3 regions of the Pseudochelatococcus lubricantis genome follow, and region 2 is predicted to be linked to each of the others. Evidence: predicted binding sites of a transcription regulator. Region 2 holds the regulator's gene; each other region holds the start of a gene.
What was found. The regulator PhoB, encoded in region 2, activates phosphate uptake and scavenging genes when phosphate is short. The targets are predictions, from matches to a motif close to TGTCATNNANCTGTCAT.
Positions count from the first base shown of each region.

Region 1: a site for PhoB is predicted at 7,879-7,895, ahead of olsB (l-ornithine N(alpha)-acyltransferase). Genes of this name have one in related genera too.
Region 3: a site for PhoB is predicted at 4,186-4,202, ahead of ACFFJ7_RS06985 (UDP-2,3-diacylglucosamine diphosphatase). Genes of this name have one in related genera too.

Region 1 covers NZ_JBHLXC010000002.1:725,412-735,900, forward strand. Annotated here, with positions in the region: gene rpoB (DNA-directed RNA polymerase subunit beta) at 1-791, shown strand, start outside; gene rpoC (DNA-directed RNA polymerase subunit beta') at 972-5,198, shown strand; gene hrpB (ATP-dependent helicase HrpB) at 5,317-7,815, opposite strand; gene olsB (l-ornithine N(alpha)-acyltransferase) at 8,017-9,036, shown strand; gene hrcA (heat-inducible transcriptional repressor HrcA) at 9,071-10,165, opposite strand; gene rph (ribonuclease PH) at 10,354-10,489, shown strand, end outside.
Region 2 covers NZ_JBHLXC010000005.1:5,893-16,381, reverse strand. Annotated here, with positions in the region: gene ACFFJ7_RS10800 (group III truncated hemoglobin) at 102-599, shown strand; gene ACFFJ7_RS10795 (alkylphosphonate utilization protein) at 666-890, opposite strand; gene ACFFJ7_RS10790 (Hsp33 family molecular chaperone) at 887-1,903, opposite strand; gene argF (ornithine carbamoyltransferase) at 1,900-2,892, opposite strand; gene ACFFJ7_RS10780 (aspartate aminotransferase family protein) at 2,889-4,100, opposite strand; gene ACFFJ7_RS10775 (GcrA family cell cycle regulator) at 4,696-5,292, shown strand; gene phoB (phosphate regulon transcriptional regulator PhoB) at 5,444-6,148, opposite strand; gene phoU (phosphate signaling complex protein PhoU) at 6,722-7,432, opposite strand; gene pstB (phosphate ABC transporter ATP-binding protein PstB) at 7,497-8,306, opposite strand; gene pstA (phosphate ABC transporter permease PstA) at 8,303-9,142, opposite strand; gene pstC (phosphate ABC transporter permease subunit PstC) at 9,145-10,137, opposite strand; gene pstS (phosphate ABC transporter substrate-binding protein PstS) at 10,321-10,489, opposite strand, start outside.
Region 3 covers NZ_JBHLXC010000002.1:904,082-914,570, forward strand. Annotated here, with positions in the region: gene ACFFJ7_RS06970 (ABC transporter ATP-binding protein) at 3-728, opposite strand; gene ACFFJ7_RS06975 (MlaE family ABC transporter permease) at 865-2,010, opposite strand; gene ACFFJ7_RS06980 (glycosyltransferase) at 2,129-3,154, opposite strand; gene ACFFJ7_RS06985 (UDP-2,3-diacylglucosamine diphosphatase) at 3,154-4,098, opposite strand; gene ACFFJ7_RS06990 (DMT family transporter) at 4,466-5,470, shown strand; gene aat (leucyl/phenylalanyl-tRNA--protein transferase) at 5,642-6,334, shown strand; gene ACFFJ7_RS07000 (DUF2155 domain-containing protein) at 6,396-7,028, opposite strand; gene ACFFJ7_RS07005 (NADH:ubiquinone oxidoreductase subunit NDUFA12) at 7,043-7,453, opposite strand; gene ACFFJ7_RS07010 (apolipoprotein A-IV repeat region-like domain-containing protein) at 7,812-10,489, opposite strand, start outside.

The DNA of each region.
Region 1 (10,489 bases), on a different contig from region 2:
GTACGCACGCCGACATCGTGCTCAACCCGCTCGGCGTGCCGAGCCGCATGAACGTCGGGCAGATTCTCGAAACGCATCTGGGATGGGCCTGCGCCAACCTCGGCCGGCAGATCGGGCAGGCGGTGGATGTCTACCGCCGGGCGCACGACACGGCGCAGCTGAAGCAGGCTCTGAACCAGGTCTATGGCGAGGATGCGGTCTCGGACGAACTGACGCCGGAGGATCTCATCGATCTGGGCGAGAGCCTGCGGCGCGGTGTGCCGATCGCGACGCCGGTGTTCGACGGCGCCAAGGAGAGCGATATCGAGGACATGCTGGAGGAGGCGGGGCTTCACCCGTCCGGCCAGTCCACGCTCTATGACGGACGCACGGGCGAGCCGTTTGACCGCAAGGTGACCGTGGGCATCATCTACATGCTCAAGTTGCACCACCTGGTCGACGACAAGATCCATGCGCGTTCCATCGGCCCGTACTCGCTCGTCACCCAGCAGCCGCTGGGCGGCAAGGCGCAGTTCGGCGGCCAGCGCTTCGGCGAGATGGAGGTGTGGGCGCTCGAAGCCTATGGCGCGGCCTATACCCTGCAGGAGATGCTGACGGTGAAGTCGGACGACGTCGCCGGCCGCACCAAGGTCTACGAGGCCATCGTGCGCGGCGACGACACATTCGAATCCGGCGTGCCGGAGAGCTTCAACGTGCTGGTCAAGGAAATGCGGTCGCTCGGCCTCAACGTGGAGCTGCTGTCGTCCAAGCAGGTACCTGAGGATGACTTCCCCGCGGAGGCGGCCGAATGAGCGGGCGGGGTGCGCGCATCCATACGCGGCATTGAAGATCAAGGCGGCATCCGGCCATAAAACAGCCGGGTGTCGCCGATATATTTCCAGTTTCAAGGCATCGCGCTGCGGGCGGCAGGGCAGGTGCCGGCGGGAGTTCACCCGGAGGCGCGGGACTCACGCAGACTTGAGGAGACGGCGATGAATCAAGAGGTGATGAATCTCTTCAATACTCAGGCTCCCGCACAGACGTTCGATCAGATCAAGATTTCGATCGCGAGCCCTGAGAAAATTCTGTCATGGTCCTACGGTGAAATCAAGAAGCCGGAGACCATCAACTATCGTACGTTCAAGCCGGAACGCGACGGCCTGTTCTGCGCGCGTATCTTCGGCCCGATCAAGGACTACGAATGCTTGTGCGGCAAGTACAAGCGCATGAAGTACAAGGGCGTCATCTGCGAGAAGTGCGGCGTCGAGGTGACGCTTGCGCGCGTACGGCGCGAGCGCATGGGCCACATCGAACTGGCGGCGCCGGTCGCGCACATCTGGTTCCTCAAGTCGCTGCCCTCGCGCATCGGCCTGCTGCTCGACATGACGCTCAAGGATCTTGAGCGCATCCTGTATTTCGAGTCCTACGTGGTGCTGGAGCCCGGCCTCACGCCGCTGAAGATGCTTCAGCTCCTCACGGAGGAAGAGCATCTGCGCGCGCAGGAGGAATATGGCGACGACAGCTTCACCGCGCTGATCGGCGCGGAGGCCATCCGCGAGATCCTGCGCAACCTCGACCTTGAGAAGACCGCGCAGGAAATCAAGGAAGAGATCGCGACCACCACGTCCGAGCTGAAGCCCAAGAAGCTGATGAAGCGCCTCAAGATCATCGAGGCGTTCCAGCAGTCGGGCAACAAGCCGGAATGGATGATCATGACGGTCGTCCCCGTCATTCCCCCGGATTTGCGCCCGCTGGTGCCGCTTGATGGTGGCCGTTTCGCCACGTCCGACCTCAACGATCTGTACCGGCGCGTCATCAACCGCAACAACCGCCTGAAGCGGCTGATCGAGCTGCGCGCACCCGACATCATTATCCGCAACGAGAAGCGCATGCTTCAGGAGGCGGTCGACGCGCTGTTCGACAACGGTCGGCGCGGCCGCGTGATCACGGGCGCCAACAAGCGGCCGCTGAAGTCGCTTGCCGACATGCTGAAGGGCAAGCAGGGCCGCTTCCGCCAGAACCTGCTCGGCAAGCGCGTGGACTATTCCGGCCGCTCGGTGATCGTCGTCGGCCCGGAGATGAAGCTGCACCAGTGCGGCCTGCCGAAGAAGATGGCGCTGGAGCTGTTCAAGCCGTTCATCTACGCGCGGCTCGACGCCAAGGGCCTGTCGGCCACCGTCAAGCAGGCCAAGAAGCTCGTGGAGAAGGAAAAGCCGGAAGTGTGGGATATCCTCGACGAGGTTATCCGCGAGCATCCGGTGATGTTGAACCGCGCGCCGACGCTGCACCGCCTCGGCATCCAGGCCTTCGAGCCGGTGCTGATCGAGGGCAAGGCGATCCAGCTCCACCCGCTCGTCTGCTCGGCGTTCAACGCCGACTTCGACGGTGACCAGATGGCCGTGCACGTGCCGCTGTCGCTTGAAGCGCAGCTTGAGGCGCGTGTGCTGATGATGTCGACGAACAACATCCTGCACCCCGCCAACGGCCAGCCGATCATCGTTCCGTCGCAGGACATGGTTCTGGGGCTCTATTACCTGTCGATTATGGCCGATGGCGAGCCCGGCCAGGGCAAGGCCTATGCGGACCAGAACGAGATCGAGCATGCGCTGAACGCGGGCGTGATCACGTATCACAGCAAGATTCGCTACCGCTGGGTGGGTGTGGACGAGGACGGCGCGCCGGTCTCGAAGATCCACGACACCACGCCCGGGCGCGTGTTCCTGTCGCGCCTGCTGCCGAAGCACCCGAAGATCACCTACGACGTCGTCAACAAGCTGATGACGAAGAAGGAAATCTCCAACATGATCGATGCCGTCTACCGCAACTGCGGTCAGAAGGAATCGGTGATCTTCTGCGACCGCATCATGTCGCTGGGCTTCTACCACGCCTTCAAGGCCGGCATCTCGTTCGGCAAGGACGACATGGTCGTTCCGGAGAACAAGTGGGAGATCGTCGACCAGACGCGCCTGCTGGTGAAGGACTACGAGCAGCAGTACAACGACGGCCTGATCACGCAGGGCGAGAAGTACAACAAGGTCGTCGACGCCTGGGCGAAGTGCTCCGACAAGCTCGCCGGCGAGATGATGGCGCGCATCTCCGCCGTCCGGAAGGACGACAACGGTCGCGACAAGCCGGTGAACTCCATTTACATGATGGCGCACTCCGGCGCGCGCGGCTCGCCTGCGCAGATGAAGCAGCTCGCCGCCATGCGCGGCCTGATGGCCAAGCCCTCGGGCGAGATCATCGAAAGCCCGATCATCTCGAACTTCAAGGAAGGCCTCGACGTTCTCGAATACTTCAACTCGACCCACGGCGCCCGCAAGGGCCTCGCGGATACCGCGTTGAAGACCGCGAACTCGGGTTACCTGACGCGCCGTCTCGTCGACGTGGCGCAGGACGCGGTCATCCGCGAGACGGATTGCGGCACGGATCGCGGTATCTCGATGCGGGCGATCATCGACGCCGGGCAGGTCGTGGCGACGCTCGCCTCGCGCATCCTGGGCCGTACGGCGGCCGAGGATGTCGTCGATGCGGAAGGCAATGTGATCGTGCCGACCGGCATTATGATCGAGGAAAAGGACATCCCGGCGATCAACGCGGCGGGCGTCCAGCAGGTGAAGATCCGCTCGGTGCTGACCTGCGAGTCGCGTAACGGCGTATGCGCCACCTGCTACGGCCGCGATCTGGCGCGCGGCACGCCCGTCAACCATGGCGAGGCGGTGGGCGTCATCGCGGCGCAGTCGATCGGCGAGCCGGGCACCCAGCTCACGATGCGCACGTTCCACATCGGCGGCGCGGCGACCATCGCCGACCAGTCGTTCCTCGAAACCAACTTCGAGGGCGAGGTGAAGCTGCGCAACCGCAACGTGGCGCGCAACTCCGACGGCGATCTCGTGGTCATGGGCCGCAACGTCGGCGTCATCATCCTGGGGCCGGATGGCAAGGAGCGCGCGGTGCACCGCGTGCAGTACGGTGCGCGGCTGAAGGTGGACGACGGCGACCAGATCAAGCGCGGCCAGCGTGTGGCGGAATGGGACCCCTATACCCGTCCGGTGCTGACCGAGATCGATGGCACCATCGGCTTCGAGGACCTGATCGAGAACATGTCGATGTCGGAAACCATCGACGAGGCGACCGGCATCGCCAAGCGCGTGGTGATCGACTGGCGCGGCTCCGCCCGCACGGCCGATCTGCGCCCGGCGATCGTCATTCTCGGTCCGGACGGCAAGGTCGCCAAGCTGCCGCGCGGTGGCGACGCGCGCTACCTGCTGCCGGTGGAGGGCATCATCGCCGTCGATCCGGGCGCGAAGGTGAAGGCCGGCGACGCGCTGGCGCGTATCCCGCTGGAAAGCGCCAAGACGCGCGACATCACCGGCGGTCTGCCGCGCGTGGCGGAACTTTTCGAGGCCCGCCGTCCGAAGGACGCCGCGATCATCGCCGAGAAGTCTGGCACGATCCAGTTCGGGCGCGACTACAAGAACAAGCGCCGGCTGACGCTGGCGCCGCACGACGGCTCGGAGCCGGTGGAGTACCTGATCCCGAAGGGCAAGCACATCCATCTGCAGGATGGCGACGTCATCGAGGTCGGTGACTTCATCGTCGACGGCAACCCCGCGCCGCACGACATCCTCGCCATCAAGGGCGTGGAGGAACTGGCCGCCTATCTCGTCAACGAGATTCAGGAGGTCTACCGTCTGCAGGGCGTGCATATCAACGACAAGCACATCGAGGTGATCGTTCGCCAGATGCTGCAGAAGGTCGATATAACGGACCCGGGCGACTCCGAGTTCCTGCATGGCGAGCAGGTCGACCGCACGGACTTCCGCGACGCCAACGACCGGCTCATCGCGGAGAACAAGCGTCCCGCGCAGGGCACGCCGGTGCTGCTCGGCATCACCAAGGCGAGCCTGCAGACGAAGTCGTTCATTTCGGCGGCATCCTTCCAGGAGACGACGCGCGTGCTGACGGAAGCAGCCGTCAACGGCAAGTCGGACACCCTGGAAGGGCTGAAGGAGAACGTCATCGTCGGCAGCCTGATCCCGGCCGGCACGGGCGCGGTCGCCGCCAAGCTGCGCGAGATCGCGGTGCGGCGCGACGAACTCATCCTCGGCCAGCGTGCGCGCGAAAGCGCGCAGGCGGCGAAGGCCGTGGGGCAGGGGCTGCCGGAACCGCTGGCGTCCACGCCGTCGTTTTCGGAAACATCCCAGCCGGATGTATGATCCGCTGAAACGAGCGAAAAGCAAAACCCGCAGCTTCACGGCTGCGGGTTTTTTCTTGGCTTTCCGGGTACATGACCGGGGAGAGCAATCAGGTGGCTGACACAGGGCTATTTTGACCTCATGTCCCGCGCGGTTTGGCGCGCGTGGTGGCGGTGGCACTGGCAGGGTCCTCGGGCCAGACGTGCCTGGGATAGCGCCCGCGCATCTCGGCGCGCACCGCGGTCCATGAGCCGCGCCAGAAGCCGGGGAGATCGCGCGTGATCTGGATCGGGCGGTGCGCCGGGGACAGCAGTTCGAGCGTGAGCGGCAATCGGCCGTTCGCGATGGCCGGGTGTCCGGCGTGGCCGAACAGTTCCTGCACCCGCACGGCGACGGAAGGGTTATCCCCGCTATAATCCACAGGAATGCGCGATCCCGTCGAGGCGGTGAAGTGGGTCGGAGCGTCGCGTTCGAGCTGCTGCTGCCGATCCCACGGCAGCAGGGCCTTGAGCGCCGCGTCGAGCGTGCCGGTATCGATCTGCGCGAGGCCGGTGAGGCCGACGAGATGGGGCGTGAGCCATGTCTCGACCGTGGCCGCGAGCGCCTCGTCCGAAAGGTCGGGCCAGAAGTCCGCGCCTTCCGCCTTGCGCAGAAAGGCGACGCGCGTGCGCCATTGCGTGAGCGCCTTCGTCCACGGCAGGGCGGCGACGCCGAGCCCCGCGATGCCCCGCGCGAGGATGGTGGCGGCCGCTTCATCGGGCTTCACCGGCAGCGGCTGCCGGTCGAGCACGATGGCGCCGAGCCGGCGCGTGCGACGGCTGCGCAGCGCCTTTGCGCTGGTGTCGAAAGTCGTCTCCGCCGCCTCGACGATCATATCACCGGCAAGCGTCTCCACATCCTCGGGCGTGAGGGGGGCGGCGGAGACGATGCGTGCCGATGCGGCCGAGCCGGTGATTTCAGCGACCGCAAGCCAAGTTTCACGCGCAAGAGGATCGGCGGGATCGAGCGTCGCGCCGCGGCCGTTGGCAAGGACATAGATGCCGTCTCGCGCGCCGTCGCCCGCGCGGGCACGGGCGATGCGGTCCGGAAAGGCGAGCGCGAGCAGGGGGCCGGGGTCCGGGGCGCGCGTCGCGTCGGCGGCGGGGCCTGCCCAGTTGCGCGCCAGCCTGCGCATGTCGCCGGCGCGCGGCGAGCGGTCGCGGCGGAACTGGCCGACGCGCTCCGTGATGTCGACGGCGTTGCCGCCCAACCCCCGCTCCACCAGCACGGCGGCGATCTCGGCGGCTTCGGCGCCACGACCGCCGCGACGCGCCTCGACCACCATGCGGGCGAGGCGTGGCGGCAGCGGCAGTGCCTGCAGCGCCCGGCCGGTATCGGTGAGGCGATGGCGGGCATCGAGTGCGCCGATGCCTTGCAGGAGCTTGCGCGCCTCGATCACGGCGGCGGCCGGCGGCGGATCGAGAAAGGGGAGGCGGGCCGGATCGTCGATACCCCAGGCGGCGCAGTCGAGCAGCAGGGGCGCGAGGTCGGCGGAGAGGATTTCGGGCGTAGAAAAGGGCGCCAGCGCGCCGGTGGCGGCTTCCTCCCACAGGCGGATGCACACGCCCGGCTCCGTGCGCCCGGCGCGGCCCCGGCGCTGGTCCGCGGCGGCGCGCGAGGCGCGCACCGTTTCAAGGCGCGTGATACCGATGTCGGGCTCGAAACGCGGTACGCGAGCAAGACCCGAATCGATCACCACGCGCACGCCATCGATGGTGAGCGAGGTTTCGGCGATGGAGGTGGCGAGCACCACCTTGCGCCGCCCGGCGGGGCTCGGCCGGATGGCGAGGTTCTGCGCGGCGCGGTCGAGCTGGCCGTAGAGGGGGGCGATATCCACAGCCTGTCCACCGGCGGACGCCTGGCTGAACCGCTCCTCCAGCAGCGCCTCCGTGCGGCGGATCTCGCCCTGCCCGGGCAGGAAAACGAGGATGGAGCCGGGCTCCGACGCGAGCGCCGTGCGCACGGCGGCGGCCACCTCCTCCTCCAGCCGGCGGGCGGGATCGCGGCCGCGATAGCGCGTCTCGACCGGGAAGGCGCGGCCTTCGGATTCGATGACGGGAGCTGGAGCGCCCGGCGCGCCGAGCAGGCCGGCGACGCGCGCGCCATCAAGGGTGGCGGACATGACGAGGATGCGCAAGTCCTCGCGCAGGCCCGCCTGCGCGTCGAGTGCGAGGGCGAGTGCGAAATCGGCGTCGAGCGAGCGCTCGTGAAACTCGTCGAAGATGACGACGGCTATGCCGGCGAGTTCCGGATCGTCGAGGATCATGCGGGCGAAAACGCCTTCCGTCACGACCTCGATGCGCGTGCGCGCGCTCACTTTCGAACCGAGACGCACGCGCAGGCCCACGGTCTCGCCGACCGGCTCCGACAGGGTTTCCGCCATGCGCGCGGCGGCGCCCTGGGCGGCGAGGCGGCGGGGCTCCAGCATGACGATCCTGCGCCCGCCGACCCAGGGCTCGCCGAGCAGGGCGAGCGGCACGCGCGTCGTCTTGCCCGCGCCGGGCGGGGCGACGAGCACAGCGTTGCGGCCGCGCGCCAACGTCCCGCGCAGGGGCGCGAGCACTTCGTCGATGGGCAGGGCAGGCGGGGTGTCGGTCATGCGGCTGGCTTGCGTGATTCGTTCCGGTGACATCTTGCGCATCTCCCGCCCGTACGTCACCATTGTCATCGAACTGTTGAAAGCCTATGCTCTGCTTGCGGGATGATAAGGCGGGCGAATCCGTAAGGCCCTGAAGCCAAAGAGCAAGGTGCGCGCGGTGCGCCCGGGTTCGTCACGCGAGGGGCGGGGGTGGGAATTTATATGGGTGCCAGGAATCATACGGGTGCCAAGAGTGCGGCCGGCGCCAGAATTTTCGGGGAGGATGCGTTCATCGGGGCGCGGGGCGGGCGGATGCCTGCATTCCTGCAGCCCAAGGTCTGGGGCAACCCCAAGGCGTGGAACTGGGTGCAGAACGGCAAGTTCGGCGGCGGCTTCAAGTTCGGCCTGCCGCTCGACACCGGCGGCCTCGACCCCGTTCTCGGCCGCATCGGCTCCCTCGAAGTGCGGCTCGCGACCACCAAGCGCGATATTCGCCGGGCGCAGCGCCTGCGCTACCGCGTGTTCTACAACGAGATGTCGGCGGTGCCCAACGCCGCCTGCATGCTCGCGCAGCGCGACATGGACGAATACGACGCCATCTGCGACCATCTGCTGGTGCTCGATCACGACGCGCCGCGCAAGCCGTTCCGCCCCAACAAGCCGAAGGTGGTGGGCACCTACCGGCTGCTGCGGCAGGAGGTGGCGGATCGCTCCTTCGGCTTCTACACGGCCGGCGAATTCGACGTGCAGCCGGTGATCGACGCCAACCCGCAACTGCGCTTTCTGGAACTCGGCCGCTCCTGCGTGCTCAAGCCCTACCGCAACAAGCGCACCGTCGAACTGCTCTGGCATGGCATCTGGACCTATGTGCTGCATCACCGCATCGACGTGATGTTCGGCTGCGCGAGCCTTGAGGGCACCGACCCCGCGAAGATGGCGCTGCCGCTGAGCTTCCTGCATCACTATGCCCGCGCGCCCGAGGAATGGAACGTGAAGGCCCTGCCGGACCGTTTCGTGCGCATGGACCTGATGAGCAAGGAGGGCATCGATGCCCGCGCCGCGCTGCACAGCCTGCCGCCGCTGATCAAGGGCTATCTGCGTCTTGGCGGCACCGTGGGCGAGGGCGCGGTGATCGATCGGCAGTTCGGCACCACGGACGTGCTGGTGATGCTGCCGGTGAAGGCGATCAACCCGCGGTACATCGGTCACTTCGGCGCCACCGCCGACCGGCACGCCGCCTGATCCCCGGGCTATTCGATCCCGCTCCGCCCGTGCTTCAGCGCTTGCGTTCCAGAATGCGCGAGACGACGCGGGCGGTGTAGTCCACCATGGGCACGATGCGCGAATAGTTGAGCCGCGTCGGGCCGATGACGCCGACGACCCCGAGGATCGTCTGGCGCGAGTCGCGGAAGGGCGCGGCGATCATCGACGAGCCGGACAGCGAGAACAGCTTGTTTTCCGAGCCGATGAAGATGCGCACGCCCTCGCCGCCCTCGGCGCGCGACAGCAGGTCGATGACGTCCTTCTGCGTCTCCAGATCGGCGAACAGCAGGCGGATGCGCTCGACGTCCTCCGCCGCCTTGAGATCGTCGAGAAGGTTCGCCTGTCCGCGCACGATGAGCTGGCGCCCGTCCGAGGGGCCGACGCTGACGGCGAGGCCCGCGTCGATGAGGCCGGTGACGAGCGCGTCGAGTTCCTGCTCCATACTGGCGCGGCGCTGCTCAACCTGCGCGCGCAGCTCCGCCAGGGTGAGGCCGCGCAAATGCGCGTTGAGGTAGTTGCCGGCCTCGATCAGGGCACTCGACGGCAGGCCGGGCGGCAGGTCGAGCAGGCGGTTCTCGACTGCGCCGTCCTCGCCCACCAGCACCACGAGCGCCTTCGCGGCATCGAGGCGAACGAATTCGATGTGCTTCAGCGGCGGGTTCTGCTTGCCGGTGACGACGACGCCCGCGCCGCGCGTGAGGCCCGACAGCATCACGGTGGCCTCCGACAGCAGGCTGTCGAGCGAGGTGCCCGTGGCCGCCGCGGCCACCTGCGATTCGATGCGGCTGGTCTCTTCCGAATCGAGGTCGCCGATTTCCAGCATTGCATCGACGAAGAAGCGCAGGCCGCGCTCGGTTGGCATGCGCCCGGCGCTGATGTGGGGTGCGTAAAGCAGGCCCGCCAGCTCAAGGTCCGCCATCACGTTGCGCACGGAGGCGGGCGAGAGCGGCATGGAGAGAAGGCGCGCGAGATTGCGCGAGCCGACGGGCTCGCCCGTGGCGAGATAACCCTCTACCACATGGCGGAAAACCTCGCGCGACCGCTCGTCAAGGTCCGCAAAGAGGCGCGCGCTGTCCGCAGTCGGGACGGTTCGATACGGCATGGTCATCAGAAAACAGTCATCACGGTATGGTTTTTGGCTCCTGACTTGCCTCTCCCTGATTAGGGCAACAGGGGGGGCTGCTTCAAGAGGGGGAGCAGGCAGGCCTTGCGGAATCGGCTTGTCGGCGGCGCGCGAGATGCTACAAGCCGCGCAGGACGATCATTATTCCAGGGACAAGTTCGGTGAATACCTCCATCCGCCCCTCAGGGCGCGCTCCGGAAGAGCTGCGCAAGGTAACCCTCGAACGCGCCGTGGCGCGTTACGCGGAAGGCTCCTGCCTGGTGAAATTCGGCGAGACGCACGTGCTGTGCACGGCCTCGCTGGAAGACA
Region 2 (10,489 bases):
CGCGACAAGGGCTGCGACACCACCACACCTTTGCCGCGCCGCCGTTCGCGTATATCGTTAGCCATGCAAGTGGCAGGGGCGCATTCAAAGGGAAGCGTTGTATGGAGGATGTGGCAGAGCGCAGGGCGCAGATCGTGGCGGAAATCATGGCCGCGACGGGAATCGACGACGCGATGATCGCGCGTCTTGTCGATGCGTTTTATGCGCGCGTGCGGGAAGATGCCGTCCTGGGCCCGGTCTTCAACACCCATGTGGCTGACTGGGACATCCATTTGGCACAGATGCGCCTGTTCTGGTCGTCGGTCGCGCTGATGAGCGGGCGCTATCACGGCCGGCCGATGCCGAAGCACATGAACCTGCCCGTTGACGCCCGCCATTTCGACCACTGGCTGCGGTTGTTCGAGAGCGTGGCGCGCGAGGTATGCCCGCCGGCCGCCGCCGAACATTTTCTCGAACGCGCACGGCGCATCGCCGAAAATCTCGAATACGGCGTCGCCGTGAGCAATGGAGCGGAACTCGTGCGCGGCGAGCGCTTCATCAATCCGCACCTGCCGTCGCCGGACGCTGACGGACACACGGCACAGCAATTGCCCTGCTGATCCCGGAAGGCTGAATCGGACACTCCACGCCGGCACAGAGACCGCGGGCCTAGATGCCTCGGCACATCAGGCCTTCTTGACGAATTCCGTCTTCAGCACGAGCCCTTTCACCTGCTTGGTGTTGGCCTCGATCTCGCCAGGACTGCCGGTAAGGTGGATGTTCTTCACCAGCGTGCCGCGCTTCAGCGTCTCCGAGGTTCCCTTGACCTTGAGATCCTTGATCAGAGTCACGGAATCGCCGTCCGAAAGCTGCGTGCCGTTGCTGTCCTTGACGATGACGTCGTCGCTCATGGTGTGCTTCCTTCCTGCGAACCGCTTTCGAGGCCGATCTCGGCCGGATCGATATCATAATGACGCGAGCAGAACTCGCAGGTGACGCCGATGCGCCCGTCGTCCCCTACCATGGCGCGCCTGTCGTCCTCGTCGAAGCGCGTCAGCGTCGCCAGAATGCGGCTCCGGTCGCAGCGGCACGCTTCCCGCACACCCTGCGCCTCGAACACCCGCACGCCGCGTTCGTGGAACAGTCGGTACAACAGCCGCTCGCTCGACACCGTGGAGTCGATCAGTTCGTGATCCTCCACCGTATCGACCAGCAGGTGCGCCTCCCGCCAGCGGTCGTCGACCTCGTCGCCCTCATCGCCGGCGGACTGCGCGGCGGCACCCTCGCCTCCCTGTGGCAGGAATTGCACCATCAGGCCGCCGGCGCGATACGCCGTATGGCGCGCCTCGCCCGCTCCCGAAATCTCCTCGCCGACCGCCAGCCGCACGCGCGTGGGGATCTGCTCGGACTGACGGAAGTAGGTGTGGGCCGCATCCTCGAAGCCGCCACCCTCGATCGCCACGATGCCTTGATAGCGCGACATCTCGGCGCCCTGGTCGATGGTCAGCGCCAGATGGCCGTGGCCCAGCAGCGCGCCGGTGCCGGTCTCGCCCGCTGCCTCCGCCGCCGCAACCTTGTCCGCATCGAAAGTCGCGCAGGCGCGCAGCCGGTCTGGCGTGTCGAAATCGACCACGACCATGCTGACCGGCCCGTCCGAGCGCGTCTGGAGCTGGAACCGCCCCTGGAACTTCAGCGCCGAGCCGAGCAGCACGGTCAACGCCGCCGCTTCGCCCAGCACGCGCGACACCACCGGCGGATAGCCATGCCGCGACAGGATGAGATCGATGGACGGGCCAAGCCGGACCGTCCGCCCACGCACGTCGAGCCCCTCCGCGGCGAAGGGCAGCACGCTGTCATCGGCCCCCTCGCGCGCACCGGCGGGCACGCCGCCCTGCGCGCCCGTCTGCTTGCTCGCCGCGCTCATCGCCGCCCGTCTCCGGAAGGCACCGCCTCCCCGTCCGCGAGGTCGACACCCAGACACCAGGCCAGCACGCCCTTCTGCGCATGCAGACGGTTCTCCGCCTCGTCGAACACCACCGACTGCGGCCCATCCATCACGGCATCCGTCACTTCCTCGCCGCGATGGGCGGGCAGGCAGTGCATGAAGACAGCGTCCTTGTTGGCGGCGGCCATCAGCTTCTCGTTGACCTGATAGGGCCGCAGCAGGTTATGGCGATAGCGCTCATCGTCGTCGCCCATCGATACCCAGCAATCCGTGATGACGGCATCCGCCCCCTTCACCGCCTCGAACGGATCGTCCGTGATGACCACCTTGCCCCCCTGGGCCCGCGCCCATTTGACGAGGTCCGCGCGCGGTGCGAGATCGGGCGGCGTCGCCACCGCGATCCGGAAATCGAGCTTCACAGCCGCGTGAATCCAGGACGTCAGCACATTGTTGGCGTCGCCCGTCCAGGCGACCGTGCGACCGCCGATCGGCCCGCGATGCTCCTCGAAGGTCATCAGGTCGGCCATGATCTGGCAGGGGTGCGACAGCTTGGTAAGGCCGTTGATCACCGGCACGGTCGCGTATTCCGCGAGTTCCAGCATGGCCGCGTGGTCGAGAATGCGGATCATGATCGCGTCGACGAAGCGCGACAGCACGCGCGCCGTATCCGGAATGGACTCGCCGCGCCCGAGCTGCATTTCCGCGCCCGTCAACATGATGGGCTCGCCGCCGAGTTCGCGGATGCCGACATCGAAGGAGACGCGCGTGCGGGTGGAGGGCTTGTCGAAGATCATCGCCAGCACCTTGCCGTCGAGCGGTCGGCTCGCCTGCCGGCTACCCCGGACGCGCCGCGCCTTGATCGCCGCGCCGAGGTCGAGCACTGCCCGCACCTCGTCACCCGAGAAATCGCTCAGATCGAGAAAGTGCCTCACCTTCCGGTTTTTCGTCGCTCCGTTACCCTTGGTCATCCTGCATGTCTTTCGTCTGCGTTTTCTGCGTCTGCGTGCGTCACGAACGTCTCCGCCACGGCGCCGAGGCCGGCCACTGCCTCGGCAATTTCGGCCTCGCTGATGATCAGCGGCGGCAGCAGGCGCACCACGTTGTCGCCGGCCGCGATCACCACCAGCCGGTGCGCCAGTGCCTTCCTGACGAAGTCCGTGTTCAGCACCTTCAGCTTGAGGCCGAGCATCAGCCCCTCGCCCCGTACGTCGGCGATCACATCCGGATAGCGGTCCTTCAGCTCCGCGAGGCGCTGGCGGAACAACCCGGCCTTTTCCTGCACGCTTTCCAGAAAGCCCGGCGCGAGGATCACGTCGAGTACCGCGTTACCCACCGCCGTGGCGAGGGGGTTGCCGCCGAAGGTCGTGCCGTGGGTGCCAAGCGTCATGCCCTTGGAAGCCTCGCGCGTCGCCAGGCTCGCCCCCAGCGGGAAACCGCCGCCGATGCCCTTGGCGATGGCCATGATGTCGGGCGCGATCCCGGACCATTCATGGGCGAACAGCTTGCCCGTGCGCCCGACGCCGCATTGCACCTCGTCGAAGATCAGCAGCAGGCCGTTGTCGTCGGCGATCTGGCGCAGGCGGCGCAAATCGGCCGGCGGAACCGGGCGGATGCCGCCCTCGCCCTGCACGGGCTCGATCAGGATGCCGCCGGTCTGCGGGCCGATCGCCGCCGCGAGCGCCTGCCAGTCGCCGAAGGGCACCTGGTCGAAGCCGTCGACCTTCGGCCCGAAACCTTCAAGATACTTCTGCTGGCCGCCGGCGGCGATAGTCGCCAGCGTGCGGCCGTGGAACGCGCCTTCGAAGGTGATGATGCGGTAGCGCTCCGGATGGCCGTCGGCCGAGTGATACTTGCGCGCCGTCTTGATGGCGCATTCGAGCGCCTCCGCCCCCGAGTTGGTGAAGAACACGGTATCGGCGAAGCTCGCGTCGACGAGCCGCCCGGCAAGGCGCTCCGCCTGCGGGTTCTGGAACAGGTTCGAGATGTGCCACAGCTTGCCGCCCTGCTCGGCGAGCGCCGCCAGCAGCGCGGGATGGCTGTAGCCAAGCGCGTTGACGCCGATGCCCGAGCCGAGGTCGAGATATCGCTGCCCGTCGCGCGCCACAAGCCAGACACCTTCACCTTTCTCGAAGATTACATCAGCCCGCGCATAGGTCGGCAGAAGTGGCGACGTCACAGCAGATACTCCAGGGGCAGGCAGGCGATCACGGCCTGCGCACGAAAGACAGCGGCAGCGCCGGCCGCGACCTGCGCCCGGCCATGTGCAGCATCCGCCGTCACACGAAATCCCGGGACCGGGTTCCATGCAAACAGGGCATGGCTCCGCCACGGGAAACGGAAAAAGCCGCCCCACGGGGCGGCAACCTGTTTAACTTATTGTCAGTGCGAAAGACATTCAAGCACAAACTGAAGCCGATTGGCGCTCGTGTTGCCGGCTGCCGGAGCCGGCCCGGAGGCAGCAGGACATGAAGCCGCAGCCGCCGGCGTGAAGAATTTTGTCACACGGCCTTGAAATTGCCGGCATTCACAGCATTTTTCATGGCATCAAGAGTTCGTTTACAATCTCTCCTGTGGGAAAATGCATGCTTGTGCAAGCACGACTCTTGCCGGAGAGTCACGGCATATAGTAGTTTCCCGCTTGAGAGCCACGAAATATCGTCCGGCTGTTCCTTCCAGCGTTTCCCATGAGGCGAACGTTGCGCCCGGCAACAGGTCACTTGCCGGCGACTTGAAGGATTCCGCGCGAGACGCGGCATGATGGAGCATGAGTAATGAGCGATCCCGGCAATACCTGGACTGACGAACGTGTCGAGCAGTTGCGCAAACTCTGGAGCGATGGCCTGAGCGCCAGCCAGATCGCAACGGAGATCGGCGGCGTCAGTCGCAATGCGGTGATCGGCAAGGTTCATCGTCTGGGTCTGTCGGGCCGTGCGAAGGCCCCTGCCGCCCAGACGCCCCGTCCGCCGCGAAAGGCGCCGGCCCCGGCTGCGCCTGTCGTTTCCGCCCCCCGCCAGGCCCCTTCGGTCGCCGCGCCCGCGCCGGTCCCGCAGCCGTTGGCATCGACCTTCGGCAACGCCGCCCTCGCGACGGCGGCGCTCGCCGCGGAGCCCGATGACATGCCGGCGGCAACCCTCGCGACGGACATCGTGCCCGTAGTGCGGGAGAACGTTGTCGTGCCGATGTCCGAGCGTGTCACGATCATGGATCTGCGCGAATACATGTGCCGCTGGCCGGTCGGCGATCCGACCTCCCCGAATTTCCGCTTCTGCGGCGCGCGTGCGGTGACGGGCATGCCCTACTGCACGCACCACGCCAGCATCGCCTACCAGCCGGTGCTCGACCGTCGCCGCGACCGCAAACGGGCCTGAGCGGCGGCGCGGCATTCCGCATGGATGCATTCGATATGACAAGGCCGCCGGTCTTCCCGGCGGCCTTTTTGCTGGAGAACTGTCAATGACACGCGGCGCCTGCGGCATATGCACGCAGGGATAAGCGGATCACCCGATTTGTGCATGTCAGCTATTCGCTGCGCGCAAAGGTTTCGTCAAACGCATATCCTGCGCCACGCACGGTGCGGATCGGATCCGGACTGCGGGCGCGGTTGATGGCCTTGCGCAGACGCCCGACATGCACATCCACGGTCCGCTCGTCGATATAGACATCGTGCCCCCAGACGCCGTCGAGCAACTGCTCGCGGGTGAAGACACGGCCCGGGCTCTGCATCAGGAATTCTAGCAGTTTGAACTCGGTCGGCCCCAGATGCAGCTCGCGGCCGCTGCGGCGCACGCGCCGCGTCTCGCGGTCAAGTTCGATATCGCCGGCCAGCAGCAGCGTCGCCACGTGCCCGGGCTTGGTCCTGCGCAGCAGCGCGCGCACGCGCGCCAGCAGTTCCGGCACCGAGAAGGGCTTGACGACGTAATCATCCGCGCCGGTGGCGAGGCCCCGCACCCGCTCGCCCTCGTCGCCGCGCGCCGTGAGCATGATGATCGGCAGGCGCTCGGTGTCGCCGCGCGCGCGCACGCGCCGGCACAGCTCGATGCCGGAGAGGCCGGGCAACATCCAGTCGAGCAGGACGAGATCGGGAACCTGCTCCCTCAGCCTGATTTCCGCCTCGTCACCGCGTCCCACGCTGTCGACGGAATAGCCCTCGGCTTCGAGGTTGTAGCGAAGAAGCAGCGCGAGCGGCTCCTCGTCCTCCACGATGAGAATGCGTGGTCCTACCATGAGGTCCTCGTGGTATCGCCCGCAGCAAGTGCGAGACATCGAAACTTCACGCGCTCGGGCTACACTGCCTTGGTGGGCAAAGCCGTGCGAACGGGCGCCGACGCGCAATGCACCCTGTCCGGTAACGCCGTTTCCCGAAGAGCGCGACTCGTCGAGAAGTGGTCGGGTTCGTGCGGCGCTTGAACAAGACCCGCATGAGACCCGTCGAAGAGACCGGTAGCGCCGGCATGGCGCCTCCCGGACTTGGCCGCTGGCATGGGATGACGCCGCGCACGACAGCAAGAACTTTCGGACCGCAGTCCGAAAGCGTTCCCGACGTGCCGGAACGATCAGCGCATCGCTTGAGACGTCCAGATTTTCCTGTACGCCCGATCCATTCCTTCATGCCGGAGGAAGCCCTTCATCAGCGCTGCCCTCCAACAAATCCGGCCTAGAGCGCACGCTCTGATGAAATCAGGGCGTGCGCTCTAAATTCTACATTTTATCGCAACTTGCATTCGATTCTATGGATTGACTTGAATGCAAACCGCTCTAGTGACCCCGCCGCGCAGGCACCCCGGCATTGCACGTCCATCACACCGCAGGCGTGGTGGCGAAGCTCGTGGTGTCGCCCTTCGGACGCTCGCCCGCCAGCGTTTCGCCGGTCGTCAGGAAGTAGATCGTCTCGGCGATGTTGGTGGTGTGATCGCCGATACGCTCGATGTTCTTGGCGAGGAACAGCAGGTGCGTGCAGAACGTGATGTTGCGCGTGTCTTCCATCATGTAGGTAAGCAGTTCGCGGAAGACGGAGTTGTAGAGCGCGTCGATGCGGTCGTCGCGGTTCCACACTTCGAGCGCCTTCTTCTCATCGCGCTGGGCGTAGGCGTCGAGGACGTCCTTGAGCTGCTCCTGCACCAGATCGCTCATGTGCTGCACGCCGCCGACGATCTTGGCGGGCTGCAGTTCGGAGCTGATTGCCAGCACGCGCTTCGCCGTGTTCTTCGCCAGATCGCCGATACGCTCCACATCGCCCGCCACGCGGATGGCGGAGATGATGTCGCGCAGGTCAACCGCGACCGGCTGACGACGGGCGATCGTCGCGACCGCGAGTTCCTCGATCTCGCGCTGCAGGCTGTCGAGACGCGAGTCCGCATCGATGACCTGCTGAGCAAGAGCGACGTCACGACGCACGAGCGCGCGGGTGGAGTCGTCAAGCTGCTTCTCGGCAATGCCCCCCATCTCGGCGATCCTGCTGCGCAGGAGTTCGAGATCGGCGTCGAATGAAGTTACAATATGTTCGGCCATCACCAGTATCCCTGTTTGGAGGCAGCACGGGCAGCGCGACGCGCCGCCCGTATCTGTCTGCGCATCAGCCGAAGCGGCCCGTGATATAGTCCTGCGTGCGCTTGTCCTGCGGCGCGGTGAAGATCTTCGTCGTTTCCGCGAATTCCACCAGTTCGCCGAGATACATGAACGCCGTGAACTGCGACACGCGCGCTGCCTGCTGCATGTTATGCGTCACGATGGCGATCGTGTAGTCTTCCTTCAGCTCGTCGATCAGCTCCTCGACCTTCGAGGTCGAGATCGGGTCGAGCGCCGAACAGGGTTCGTCGAACAGGATGACCTCAGGCTTCACGGCGACGGTACGCGCGATGCACAGACGCTGCTGCTGGCCGCCCGAGAGGCTTTGGCCGGAGGCGCCCAGCTTGTCCTTGACCTCGTCCCAGATAGCGGCGCGGCGCAGCGAGGACTCGACCCGCTCATCCATCTCCGCCTTGTTCAGGCTCTCGTAGAGGCGCACGCCGAAAGCGATGTTGTCGTAGATCGACATCGGGAACGGCGTCGGCTTCTGGAACACCATGCCGACCTTGGCGCGCAGGGCGTTGAGGTCCTGGCCGGGGTTGAGCACGTTCTGACCGTCGACAAGCACCTCACCCTCGGCCCGCTGGCCGGGGTAGAGATCGTACATGCGGTTCAGCACGCGCAGCAGCGTGGACTTGCCGCAGCCCGACGGGCCGATGAACGCGGTGACGATCCGGTCGTACAGCGGCAGGTTGATGCCCTTCAGCGCCAGCGAGTTGCCGTAGTAGAACTTGAGATTGCGGACCGAAACCTTTTCGGTGAGCGGGCCGGCGGGGATTGCCGGGGGCACCGGTTGCGTGGCGCTCTGGGTGGTCATTTCTTCTTCCTCGTCGAAAGAGCGCGAGCCGAAATGCTCATCGCAAGAACCGTGAAGGTGATAAGCAGGGCGCCCGTCCACGCAAGCTGCTGCATGTTCTCGTCAGGCGTCTTGGTGAAGTTGTAGATCACGACCGGCAAGCTCGCGATCGGCTGGCCCATGTCCAGGCTCAGGAAGTTGTTGCTCAGCGCCGTGAACAGCAGCGGTGCCGTCTCGCCGCTCACGCGCGCCACCGCCAGCAGCACGCCGGTGACGATGCCCGTGATCGCCGCCTTGTAGGCAACCTGCTTGATCACGATCGAGCGCGGCAGGCCGAGGGCCGTGGCCGCCTCGCGCAGCTGGCCGGGCACCAGCAGCAGCATGTCTTCCGTCGTGCGCACGACGACCGGAATGACGATCACCGCCAGCGCCGCGGCGCCCGCCCAACCCGAGAAGCCGCCGAAGGGCGCGACCAGCACTTCGTAGATGAACAGGCCGATGACGATCGACGGCGCCGAGAGCAGGATATCGTTGATGAAGCGCACGACATTCGTGAGCTTATTATAGCGGCCGTATTCCGCCATGTAGGTTCCGGCGAGGACGCCAAGCGGCGCGCCGACGAGCACAGCGACCACCGTCATCATGATCGAGCCGATGATGGCGTTGAGCAGGCCGCCCCCGACGGAGCCCATGCTCGGCGTGATTTCCGTGAACACGGCCAGCGACAGGCCGGAGAAACCTTCCCAGACCAGCACGACCAGGATGAGCAGCAACCACATGATGCCGAACAGCGCAGCCGCCGTGCAGAGGCCCATGGTGATGCTGTTTTTGCGCTTGCGCGCGGCATACGATACCATGATCAGGCCCCCAGCTTGTTGAGACGCGCCAGCATGAGGCGAGCGACCGCCAGCACGATGAAGCTGATGATGAACAGGATGAGGCCGAGCGCCACCAGCGAGGAGCGGTAAAGGCCTTCGGACGCCTCGGCGTATTCGAGCGCGATGGTCGCCGAGATCGTGGTGCCGGGCTGCAGGATCGACGCGGAAATCTGCTTGGCGTTACCGATGACGAAGGTCACCGCCATCGTCTCGCCCAGCGCGCGCCCCAGCGCCAGCATGACGCCGCCGACGAGGCCGGCGCGGGTGTGGGGAATGACCACGTTGCGGACAACTTCCCAGGTGGTGCAGCCGATGCCGTAGGCCGCTTCCTTCATCACCGGGGGAACCGTCTCGAACACGTCGCGCGACACCGAGGCGATGAACGGCAGCACCATGATCGCCAGGATGAGGCCGGCCGTCAGCGTGCCGAGGCCGTAGGGAGGGCCGGCGAAGACCGCGTTCAGCACCGGAACCGGGCCGAACAACGTGATCAGGAAAGGCTGCAGCGTCTGCTGCAGGAAGGGGGCGAACACGAAGAAGCCCCAGATACCGTAGATGATCGAGGGAATACCGGCCAGCAGCTCGACCGCGATGCCGATCGGGCGGCGCAGCCGCATCGGGCACAGCTCCGTCAGGAACACCGCGATGCCGAGACCCACGGGAACAGCGATCAGCATGGCGATCAGCGATGTCACCAGGGTGCCGTAGATCGTGGCGAGCGCGCCGAATTCCTCTGCGTTGGCGTCCCACGTCTGCGATACGAAGAAGTTGAGGCCGAAATGGCTGAGCGCCGGCCACGCACCGTAGATCAGCGACAGCACGATGGCGAAAAGAAGCGCCAGCACGAGAAGCGCCGCCGACCGCGTCAGGTGGAAGAATAACGTGTCGTTCTGCCTGAATTTGTTCAGGGCCTGCGATCTGTTCACCGCTGCATCGTTGCCGCGGGATATGTCTTTTATAGCAACGTCGGCCATGAGTTCTCTGCCTGTGTGCGAAGGGACCCCTTTTCAACCCGCCGCCATGGGGCAGTCGCAGATGCGGCAGGCAGGCGAAAACGCGCCATTCGCAAACTGCCTGCGCGGGTATGAGGCGCCGCAGCGGGGAAGGTCGGGGGGCACCCGCATGGCGCCCCCCGTTCAGCCTGCGGACGAGGCCGCTTACTTGTTCTTGACTTCAGCCGCCCAGACAGCGCGGATCTGGTCGGTCACGCTCTTGGGCAGCGGAATGTAGGACAGTTCCTCGGCAATCGAAGCGCCCTTCTCGTAGGCCCAGTCGAAGAACTTCAGGGCAGCGGCGGACTGCGCCTTGTCCTTCGGCTCCTTGTGC
Region 3 (10,489 bases), on a different contig from region 2:
CCTCATTCCTCTTCGCCCGCGCGCACGGCTTCGCCCGCCGCGGCGCGGGAGCGCTTGCCGTGGAAGTAGGCCCTGATCCACGGATGATCCGACGCCAGCATGGTGGCAATCGGGCCTTCCGCGAGAATCCGGCCCTCGCCAAGCGCCGCGATCCGGTCACAGACGGAATAAAGGCTGTCCATGTCATGGGTTACCATGAAAACCGTCAGCCCCAAAGTTTTCTGCAATGTGGCGATCAGGTCGTCGAACTCCGCGGCGCCGATAGGATCGAGGCCCGAGGTCGGCTCGTCGAGAAACACGATTTCGGGATCGAGCGCCAGGGCGCGCGCCAACGCCGCCCGCTTGATCATGCCGCCCGACAGATCGGAGGGAAATTTGTCCGCCGCGTCCGGGTTCAGGCCCGCCATCTCGATCTTCATCATGGCGATCTCGTCCAGCAACTCCTCGGACATGTGCAGGTACTCGCGCATCGGCATCTGCACGTTCTGCTTCACCGTGAGCGCGGAAAACAGCGCGCCGTGCTGGAAAAGCACACCCCAGCGCCGCTCCAGCAACCGGTGCTCGGCCTCCGATATCCTGTCGATGTCCTTGCCGAAAACGGTGATGGTGCCGGCCCGCTTCCGGATGAGCCCCAGGATCGTGCGCGTCAGCACCGATTTGCCGGTGCCCGAGCCGCCGACGAAGCCGAGAATCTCGCCCCGGTATATGTCGAGATCGAGCCCCTTCATAATGGTTTTCGGGCCGAAGCCGACCTCCAGACCGCGCACGCCGATGAGAACCTCGCGCTCCGCATGCCCGGTCCGCGCCGGCGTTTCCGGCTGCTGGGGGGTAGTCACCTTTTCGGCCGGCTGTTGCATAATGGCCTCAAAAATTGATCGCGGCGAAGAACACGGCGAACAGCCCGTCCATGACGATGACCATGAAGATGGCCTTCACGACCGACGCCGTCACCTGCCGGCCGAGCGATTCGGCCGAGCCGCCCACCGCCATGCCCTCATGCGAGGCGATGATGCCGATCACCAGCGCCATGAACGGCGCTTTGACCAGCCCGACCATGAAGGTCGAAAAGTCGATAGCGGCCTTGAGGCGCGCCAGGAAGATGTCGGGCGTGATGCCGCCGTAGATCCACGCCACGAGCCCGCCGCCGAGCAGCGCCGCCATCGAGGCGAGGAAGGTGAGCATCGGCAGGCCGACGAGCAGCGCCAGCACGCGCGGCACGATCAGCACCTCGACGGGATCGAGCCCCATCACCCGCAGCGCGTCGATCTCCTCGCGCATCTTCATCGAACCGAGTTCCGCCGTGAACGCGCTGCCGGAACGGCCGGCGATCATGATCGAGGTCAGCAGCACGCCGAGTTCGCGCAGCACGAGGATGCCGGTCAGATCGACCACGAACATCGCCGCGCCGAAGCGCTGCATCTGGAAGATGCCCTGCTGCGCCACGATGCAGCCGACCAGGAAGGAGATCAACGTGACGATCGGCACGCTGCGGAACGCCGTCTGCTCCATCTGGTTGACGAAGGCGGGAAACCGGAAGCGCCCCGGATGCACGACAAGGCGCGCGAGCCCGGCCACTACCTCGCCGAGAAAGCTGACGCCACGCCCCATCTCGCGGCCGAAATCGACCACGCTCTCGCCCACGCTCGCCAGAAAGTCGATCAACCGCCAGTGCCCGGCCGCCGGCGGGCGTTCGACCTCCCGGTAATGCACCTTTTCGAGCAGGAGCAGATGGTCGGGGCGGGTGTTGACGAACGGCGCCTTGCGGCCGTCTGCAGCGCCTTCCTGCCGCGCCCTGTCGAGCACCCATGCGCCGACGGTGTCGAGGCGTCCGATTTCGCCGAGGTCGATGGCGACATCCTGCGTGCGGCTTCCGTCGCCGGCCAATTGCCTGGCGAGGAGCGCCGCCTGTTCCTCGACGGCCGTCGCCTGCGTCGACACCCAGTCGCCTGTCACGACCAGCCTGGTCGCACCGCTCGACTCGTCTATCGCAACGTTCGGGTCCGTCGTCATGAAGCGTTTTTCAAACCGTCGCGCTGGATATCGTCAGGGGGCGCGAGCGCGCCATTGCCGCCTTCAATAGCAGGCAACATATGGCGCTGTCGAGGGCGGGGGATATCCCGGCCGCTGGTCAGGCAGCGAGGTCCGTCTGCGGGCTCGTCTGCACGCGGCGGATATTGTCGAGGAATTGCCGTGCGCTGGCCTGCCAGTTGAAGGTCAGCGCATGCGCCCGGCAGATCTCGGACGGAATGTCGAGCGCCGCCAGCGCCGCAGCGCGCAGGTCGTTGTCGAGCACGCCCGTGCCGCTGTCGCCGACCACGTCGAGCGGCCCCATGACGGGGAAGGCGGCGATGGGCAGGCCGCTGGCGAGCGCCTCCAGCAGCACGATCCCGAACGTGTCGGTAACGCTGGGGAAGACGAAAACATCCGCCGAGGCGTAGACATCCGCCAGTTCCTGCCCGGTTTTCACGCCCAGGAACCGGGCTTCGGGATAGCGCGCCTCAAGCGCCGCGCGGGCGGGCCCGTCACCCACCACGACCTTGGTGCCCGGCAGATCGAGCGCCAGGAACGCCTCGACGTTCTTCTCCACCGACACGCGCCCGACATAGAGGAACACCGGGCCAGGGAAGGAAAGCGGCCGTTCCTCCCGCGGGCAGAACAGGTCCGCGTTCACGCCGCGCGACCAGCGCACCAGATTGCGGAAGCCGCGCTCGGCGAGATCGCGCTCCAGCGTGGGCGAACTCACCATCGTCGCCGCGCCCGCGTTGTGGAAGCGGCGCACGGCGGCATAGCACCAGCGCTCCGGCACGGGCATGCGGGCGGAGAGATATTCTGGGAAGCGCGTGTGATAGCTCGTGGTGAACGTGTGCCCGTCGGACAGGCAGACGTAGCGCATGCTCAGTCCGATCGGCCCTTCCGTGGCGATGTGGATGAAGTCGGGCTTCACCTCGTCCACGACGCGGCGCACCGCCCAGGGCATGGCAAAGGCCAGCCGGATCTCCCGGTAGGTGGGCATCGGCACCGTGCGGAAGGCATCGGGCGTGAGAAACGCGATGGAGGCACCGAGCGCCGGCGCTTCCTGCGCCAGATGCTCCAGGGAACGTACCACGCCGTTGACCTGTGGACGCCATGCGTCCGTTGCGATCAGCACACGCATCAGGCTGCACGCTTGTTGTCAGGGCCTTTGGAACGGGAGCCTTCGGCCGCCGGCCTTTCGGACGACGTCAGGCCGAGCGCCGCCTTCAGCGTATCGGCCACCGGCAGCGCGGCGGCGTGGTCACCATCGTCGTCGTGCATGACGGGCGGCAGCGGCGACGGAGCGGGCAGCGCCGCCTGGCCGCGGGTGCGCTTGCGCGTGGCGCGGCGCTCGGCCGACACCTGCACCTGCCGGTCAGTCCAGCGCAGGATTTCGAAATTGCCGTCGTAGTGCTCGACCACGGCCGAGCAGGACTCGACCCAGTCGCCGGTGTTGATGTAGCGCACGCCGAACTTGTCGTGCATCGCGGCATGGTGGATGTGGCCGCAGATCACGCCGTGCACTTCATAGCGCTGCGCCTCCGACGACAGAAGCTCCTCGAAGCGGCCGATGAAATTGACGGCGTTCTTCACCTTCAGCTTCGCCCAGGCGGACAGCGACCAGTAGGTCAGCCCCAGGCGGCGGCGGACGATGTTGACGTAGGTGTTGGTGGCGAGCGCCGCGCCGTAGGCCCAGTCCCCCAGGAAGGCGAGCCAGCGCGCGTGGCGCACCACCATGTCGAACTGGTCGCCGTGGATGACGAGATAGCGCTTGCCGTCCGCCCCCTCGTGAATGGCGTGATCGACGAGTTCGATGCCGCCAAAGGAGCTGCCGACGTAGTCGCGCAGGAATTCATCGTGGTTACCGGGCACATAGACGATGTGCGTGCCCTTGCGCACCTTGCGCAGCAGCTTCTGCACCACGTCGTTGTGATTCTGCGGCCAGTACCAGCCGGACTTCAGCCGCCAGCCGTCCACGATGTCGCCGACGAGATAGACCGTATCGGCATCGTAGTGGCGCAGGAAGTCGATCAGAAGGTCCGCCTGACACCCTTTTGTACCGAGATGAACATCAGACAGAAACAGGCTTCTGACGCGGATGACTTCTGGCTCTGTCGACACCGGATCTATCCATCACTTGTCGTTAAGGTTCGCTATCGGAACCTTATTACCATTGCAGTTTGATGACGAGCGGATTTTTTCGGCGCATGAGGTGCGTAACCCGCTCGTGACAAAGGCTTCCGCGCCGCGCGCAAGGCTGCGGTGCCAGCGGGGGCCCGGGCCGGTGGCGGGCGCATACACGATTCGTTAGGCACGAATCGAGAGAGACCGACGGCGGGCGCATGACTGCCTTGCCCGGCCGGCCCTTCAATTGAAGGGTGTTGCGACATATAACCACACGCAACGCCGGAGCTGGAATACCCCAGCGACGGCTTTTCCGTGGTGTCACGCCGTGAATCCCCCCCTTGCCATCGTCCTGAAGGTGCTTTCGGCGCTCGTCTTCACCGTCATGAGCGCCAGCATCAAGTATGTCAGCGACCGCATTCCCGTGGGCGAGATCGTGTTCTTCCGCTCGTTCTTCATGCTGCTGCCGCTCCTCGTCTGGCTCGCCTGGCAGGGGCAGGTGATGGCGGCGCTGCGCACGCGCAATGTCATGGGGCACTTCCGGCGCGGGATCATGTCGAGTTCGAGCATGTTCCTCAACTTCCTCGCGCTGTCCTACCTGCCGCTGACGGACGTTGTCGCGCTTGGCTATACGGCGCCGCTGATCGTGGTCGTGCTCGCGGCCGTGGTGCTGCGGGAAAATGTGCAGGCCTACCGGTGGATAGGCACGGGCATCGGCTTCGCCGGCGTGATCGTGATGCTGGCGCCGCATCTCGGCGGCGGCACCCTGCTGGCGGGCGGCGCGGCTTCCGTCGGCGTGATGATCGCGCTCGCCGGCGCCATCCTGACGGCCGGCGCGCTGATCCAGGTCCGCCGCCTGGTGGACACCGAGACGACGGGCGCCATCATCTTCTACATGTCGGTGATGACATCGGCGCTGGGCTTCGTCACCATTCTCGGCGGCTGGGTCGTGCCCACGGCCGAAGAGATGGCCGTATTGATCGCGATCGGCATCGTCGGCGGCGTCGGGCAGATTCTGCTCACCATGAGCTTCCGCTATGGCGATGCGTCGCTGCTGGCGCCGTTCGACTATACGACGATGCTGTGGGCCTGCCTCTTCGGCTGGCTGATCTTCTCCGACTGGCCGCTTCCCGCGGTGTTCGTCGGCGCGGCCATCGTCATCGCCTCGGGGCTGTTCATCGTGTGGCGCGAGCGTGTGGAGACCCAGCGCCACGCACTCGCCCATTCGACGCTGACCTACACCGCGCTGACACATACGCCCTCTGCGGACGAACATCAGGTGGCGCCTATCGCCGTAGCGGTCAATCCCACCACGCCTCCGCGCGCCGTGTGACCGGATAGCGCGGTTGCCGAAACCGGTTGATCGGACGCTCCCGAGCGGGAAATATGTCTGCCCACGGTCTCCTCCGCATCGAATCGGGAAACGGAACCCCTTTCCCGGACGGATCCGGTGCATACATCAAAGAGACGGAGCGGACCGGCGTGCAAGGGGGATGCGATTCGTTTGTCTGACGACCTGATCACGCCGGAGATATTGCTGCGCGCCTATGCGGCGGGCCTGTTTCCCATGGCGGAAAGCGCCGACGACCCCGGCCTGTTCTGGGTCGAACCGCGCGAGCGCGGCATCATTCCGCTCGATACGTTTCATGTGCCGTCGCGCCTGGCGCGCACCATCGCCGGCGACCGGTTTGAAATCCGCGTCGACACGGATTTCGAGGCGGTGATCGACGGCTGTGCCACGCCCGCCCTCGGCCGCGAGGAGACGTGGATCAACCACCGCATTCGCGTTCTTTACGGCGAACTGTTCGATCGCGATCAGGTCCACACCGTAGAGGCTTGGCGCGACGGACAGCTGGTTGGCGGCCTCTATGGTCTGGAACTCGGCGGCGCATTCTTCGGCGAGAGCATGTTCCACCGCGACCGCGACGCCTCGAAGGTGGCGCTTGCGCATCTCGTGGCGCGCCTGCGGCTGGGCCGCTTCCGGCTGCTCGATACGCAGTTCGTGACGCCGCATCTCGCTCGCTTCGGCGCCGTCGCCATCGGACGGCGCAACTACATGCAGCGCCTGGCGAAGGCGCTGCCGCTGCACGCGGACTGGTGGGTGTGGCCGCGCGGCGCTGTCGTCAGCGGCGCCGAGGTGCTGGCAGCGCTGGAGCCGTGCGCCGGCAATAGGGCCGCCTCCGGTCAGGGGCAGTGATGCGGCCAGAGGCGGGCGGGCGCGGTGCGGATGCCCACACGGCCCCGCAGCCCGCACGGCCCTACTGCCTGATGGGCGCGAACAGCGGATCTGCGGGAATCATTTCTTCGCCGGGAGGAGCTTCCTCTTCCGGAGGGGGCGGAGCGTCCACCGGTGCATCCGCATCGCCGCCCAGCAGGCGACGGGGAGGCGGCGGCGGCGGTGCGTTGGGGTCGATCCCGGCGCCATCGGCTTCCGGCGGCGTTGCTTCCGGCGCGCCTGCGGCCGTCCCGTTGCCGTTGGTACCACCGCGGCAGTCCGTCAGCCAGATGTCGTAGACCGGGTGTTCAATGCCGTGCAGGCCGGGGCTCGATGCGAAGACCCAGCCCGTGAACAGGCGCTCGACCTTGCCGCCCGCGCCCACTTCGTCGACTTCCAGAAAAGCGTTCGTGTTGGGCGCTTCCGTCGGCGGGCGCGTGTTGCAGATGCGCGGCGTCAGCTGCAACGAACCGAATTGAACCGTTTCGTTGATGCCGACCTCGAAAGCCACGATACGGCCGGTGATCTTGTCGAGGCCATTAAAGACGGCGACCGGATTGGGAATCGCGTCGGCGTACGCGGCTGGCGGCGCGAACGACGCCAGCGCTGCCACGAATGCCGGCACGACACCCCGCGCGCCGCGCCGGAACCCTGACCACTTCCTGACGATGGGCATCAACGGCTTCCCGCTCAATTCCCGGGAACCCACGCCTCGTAGTCGCCTGTTGCGGGCGGGCGGTGTCCGGTCGACAGCGTCGAGCCCCTCGGGCGCCAGGCATCGGGCGTGCCGGTCAGATTGGGCTGATGGGGGAGTTCCCATTCTTTCGGCACGTATTCTTCCTTGCTGGGCGGCACGTCCACCGTGTGGTGAAGCCAGCCGTTCCAGCCGGGCGGAACGTTCGACGCCTCGGCGTAGCCGTTGTAGATCACCCAGCGGCGCTCGATGCCCAACGCCGGGTCCTTCTTGCCGTTGCGCGTGCGGTAATAACGGTTGCCGAACTGGTCCTCACCGACCAGCTCGCCGTAAAGGCGCGTCGTGCGCAGGGTACCGAAGGTGGGGCCGTTCCACCAGGTGAAGACGCGCAGCAGGAAATCTTTCATGAACTGGTCCCGGTTACCGCATACTGCAGCCGATCAGGCGCCGGCGGGCGACGCCAGAAGCAGATGAAATCCGTCCGCATCCTTATGACGCTTCCCCCGCGCGATGTCCAGATCGCCGCCGGAATTTCGGCGGAACCGGACCCCGCGGGGGGAGGGGGCGCCCGGGCGGTTCAGCTGTCCGCGCAAGCGCCGGACCGCCTCCATTCCCGAACGATTCTGGAGTTTTCCGCATTTCGATTGAATCAGAAAGCCGAACAGCTCCTGAGCCAGCGCGGTGCTTGAGCATTTGAAAAGCGAATCTTTTCCGCCAGAGTCAAACGTTGGAGTACTTCTGTTAAAAACAGAAGTACTCCAACGTTTAGTCGAAGCGCCCGGTCGCGTGCGAAAGCATCGTGTAGACCTTGCCGGTCTCCGACGTGAGATAGGTGCGCGTCAGCACCTGATCCTGATCCTTGCGCGCTACTTCCGCCAGCAGGTGTTCGAACTCGCCGATGTAGCGGTCCACCGTGTCCCGGAATTCGGACTCCTGCCGGTACTTGCGGCCGATTTCGTCGAAGACCTGCTGGCCCTGCAGCGTGTAGAGCCGGCGGGTGAACACGTTGCGCTCTCCGCCGCGGTAGCGCTCCCACAGCTCCACGGCCGCATCGTGATCGATCATGCGGGCGATGTCGCCGGAGATGGCGTCGAGCACCGCGAGCGTGTTGCGCTGGCTGCGGCCCTCCCGGCCGGTCGCGACGGGCTCATTGTCGTCGGAGGCACGCACCAGCAGGTCCTTCAGCCAGCTGCCGGTGCTCGCGACGGGCGTTCCGGCGACGGGCGTGTGCACGACGGTCTCGGCCACCGGTTCCGCCGTGGCGGGCTGCGGCGCCGGAGCCGGCCAGCGGGCGGGCGCCGGGATGGGCGCCGCGATCAGCGTTGCGGCGCGGATGGCCGCCAGCGCGTCCTGGCTGGAGGCGGTGGCAACCGCGCCGCCGGCTGGCTCGGCCGGGGTGACGGCCTGTCCAATTGCCTCGCGAGGCGCTGCCACCGCGCGGGAGAGCTGGCTGGCGTTGCCGGCCTGCGTGACGATATCCGTCAGTTCGTTCAGCGCCCTGATCTGGTCCGTGACCACCTTGCGCATGGCGGCGGTGCTTTCCTGCGTCTCGCGGGGCAGTGCCTCCAGACCGGCGTGCAGCACGGCGCGGGTGTCGGCGAGTTCGCGCTGGATGACGCTGGTGGTGGCCTGCATGCTGTGCGCCACCTCGTGGAAGTTCTCCGTGGCGCGGTCAAGATCGGCGCGCAGCGCCGCGATGACCGCCTCATAGGACTGGCGCAGGGCCGTGACCGTGCGCTCGCGCTGGTCGGTGGCCAGCGCATCGAGCTGGGCCAGCTGCGCGGCGACATGGGCGCTCGTCGCCTCGCTGCTCCCGGACAGGGTCGCGCCGATGCGCTGCGCCTTTTCCTCGACCGCGTCCAGCGATTGCGTCAGCGCCGTGTCGAAGTTGCGGGTGATCGCCGCAAGCTCGTCCGTGCGGGCGTTGACCGAGGCAACGACCGCCTCCAGCGCGGTGCGGCGGCTCTCCACGGCGTCGCCGAGCTTGCCCTCGACGGCGGCGAGCGCCTTCGCCGCGCCTGCCAGCGCCGTGACATGCTCATGCGTGATCCGCGATACGTCGGCGCCCTGCTCCGCGAGGTTGCTGGCGACGGACGCCGTTTCCGCGATGGTGCGCGTGGCGACGGCCTGCAGCGCTTCCACCTGCTCGCGCACGCCGTGGGTCGCCCGTTCGCTTTCCTGCGACAGCGCCTGCACCACGTCCCGCAGCGATGCAACGCGCTCGGAAAGGCCGCTCTCGACCTCGGACAGGTTGCTGCCCGCCGTGCTCGCCAGCCGCTCCAGCGCCGTGTTGGCCTCCGAAATGCGGTGGATGACGTCCGATAGCTCGCCGCGGATGCGCTCGTTGGCGCCCACCAGCGCATCGATGGAGCGGGCGGTGCCTTCGTCGATGGCCTTCTGCAGCGTCTCGCTGGAGCGGATGAACAGGTCGGCCATGCCCTCGCTGCGTTCGCGCAGCGCGTCCACCATGGAGCCGCCGCGTGCCTCTATGGTGCGCACCACGGCCTCGCCGACGGACGCCATCTCGGTTGCGATCGCGTCGCCGCGCTCGCTCAGCGCCGAGACGAGATCGGCGCTGCGGCCGTCGAACAAGGCGGTGAGTTCCTGCGTGCGGTTGCCGAGCGTCGCGTCGATAGCCTGCGCGCGCTGTGCGAGGCTTTCGTCGAGCGCGTTGCCGCGGTCGGTCAGGCGCGTACCCAGCGTCTCCAGCCGGCCGACGATCCGCTGCTCGAACTGCGATACGCCGGTATCGAGCGTGTCGGCAATCGTGCGCGTGCGCTCGCCGAGGGTCGTGTCCACGAACGAGACCTGTTCGGCGATGCGCTGCGCGACCGCCTCGCCGCTCTCGGACACGGCGGTGCCGATGGCTGCCACCTTCGTTTCCAACGCCTCGGCGGCGGCGCGCCCGCCGTCGGCGAGCGTGCGCGCCAGCTCGGTCGTGCGGCTGACGAGCGCCTCGTTGAGGGCGGCGGCGCGGGCGTCGATGCGCGTGTCGATGCCGTCGATGAGGGTTTCGAGCGCCTCGCTGACCTGCGCGGTGCGCGCCCGCGTCCGCTCCTCGAATGTCGTGATCCGTTCCTCGATGAGGCCGGCGGACTGGCGCGCGCTCGCGCCGATCTGCTCCGCTGCATCGCGCGCGGGGCCGGTGAGGCGTTTCTCGACGTCGTCGAGTCCGTTTTCGACGATGGTGGCCAGCGCCTGCGTGTCGCGCTCGATGCGCTGCGCCACCTCGCCGCCACGCCGCACGACGGTGTCTTCCAGCGCCGCGAGGCGCTCGCCGAGCAGGTTGTCGAGATGCTGGCCGCGCGTGTCGACGATCTCGCGCAGCGCCGCAAGACGCGCCATCAGCGAGGAGTCGAGTTCCTGCCCGCGCGTGGCGATCGCCGTCTGGAAGGCGTCGAGGCGCGAGGCGATGCCGGCCTCGAAGGACTGGCTGTGCATCT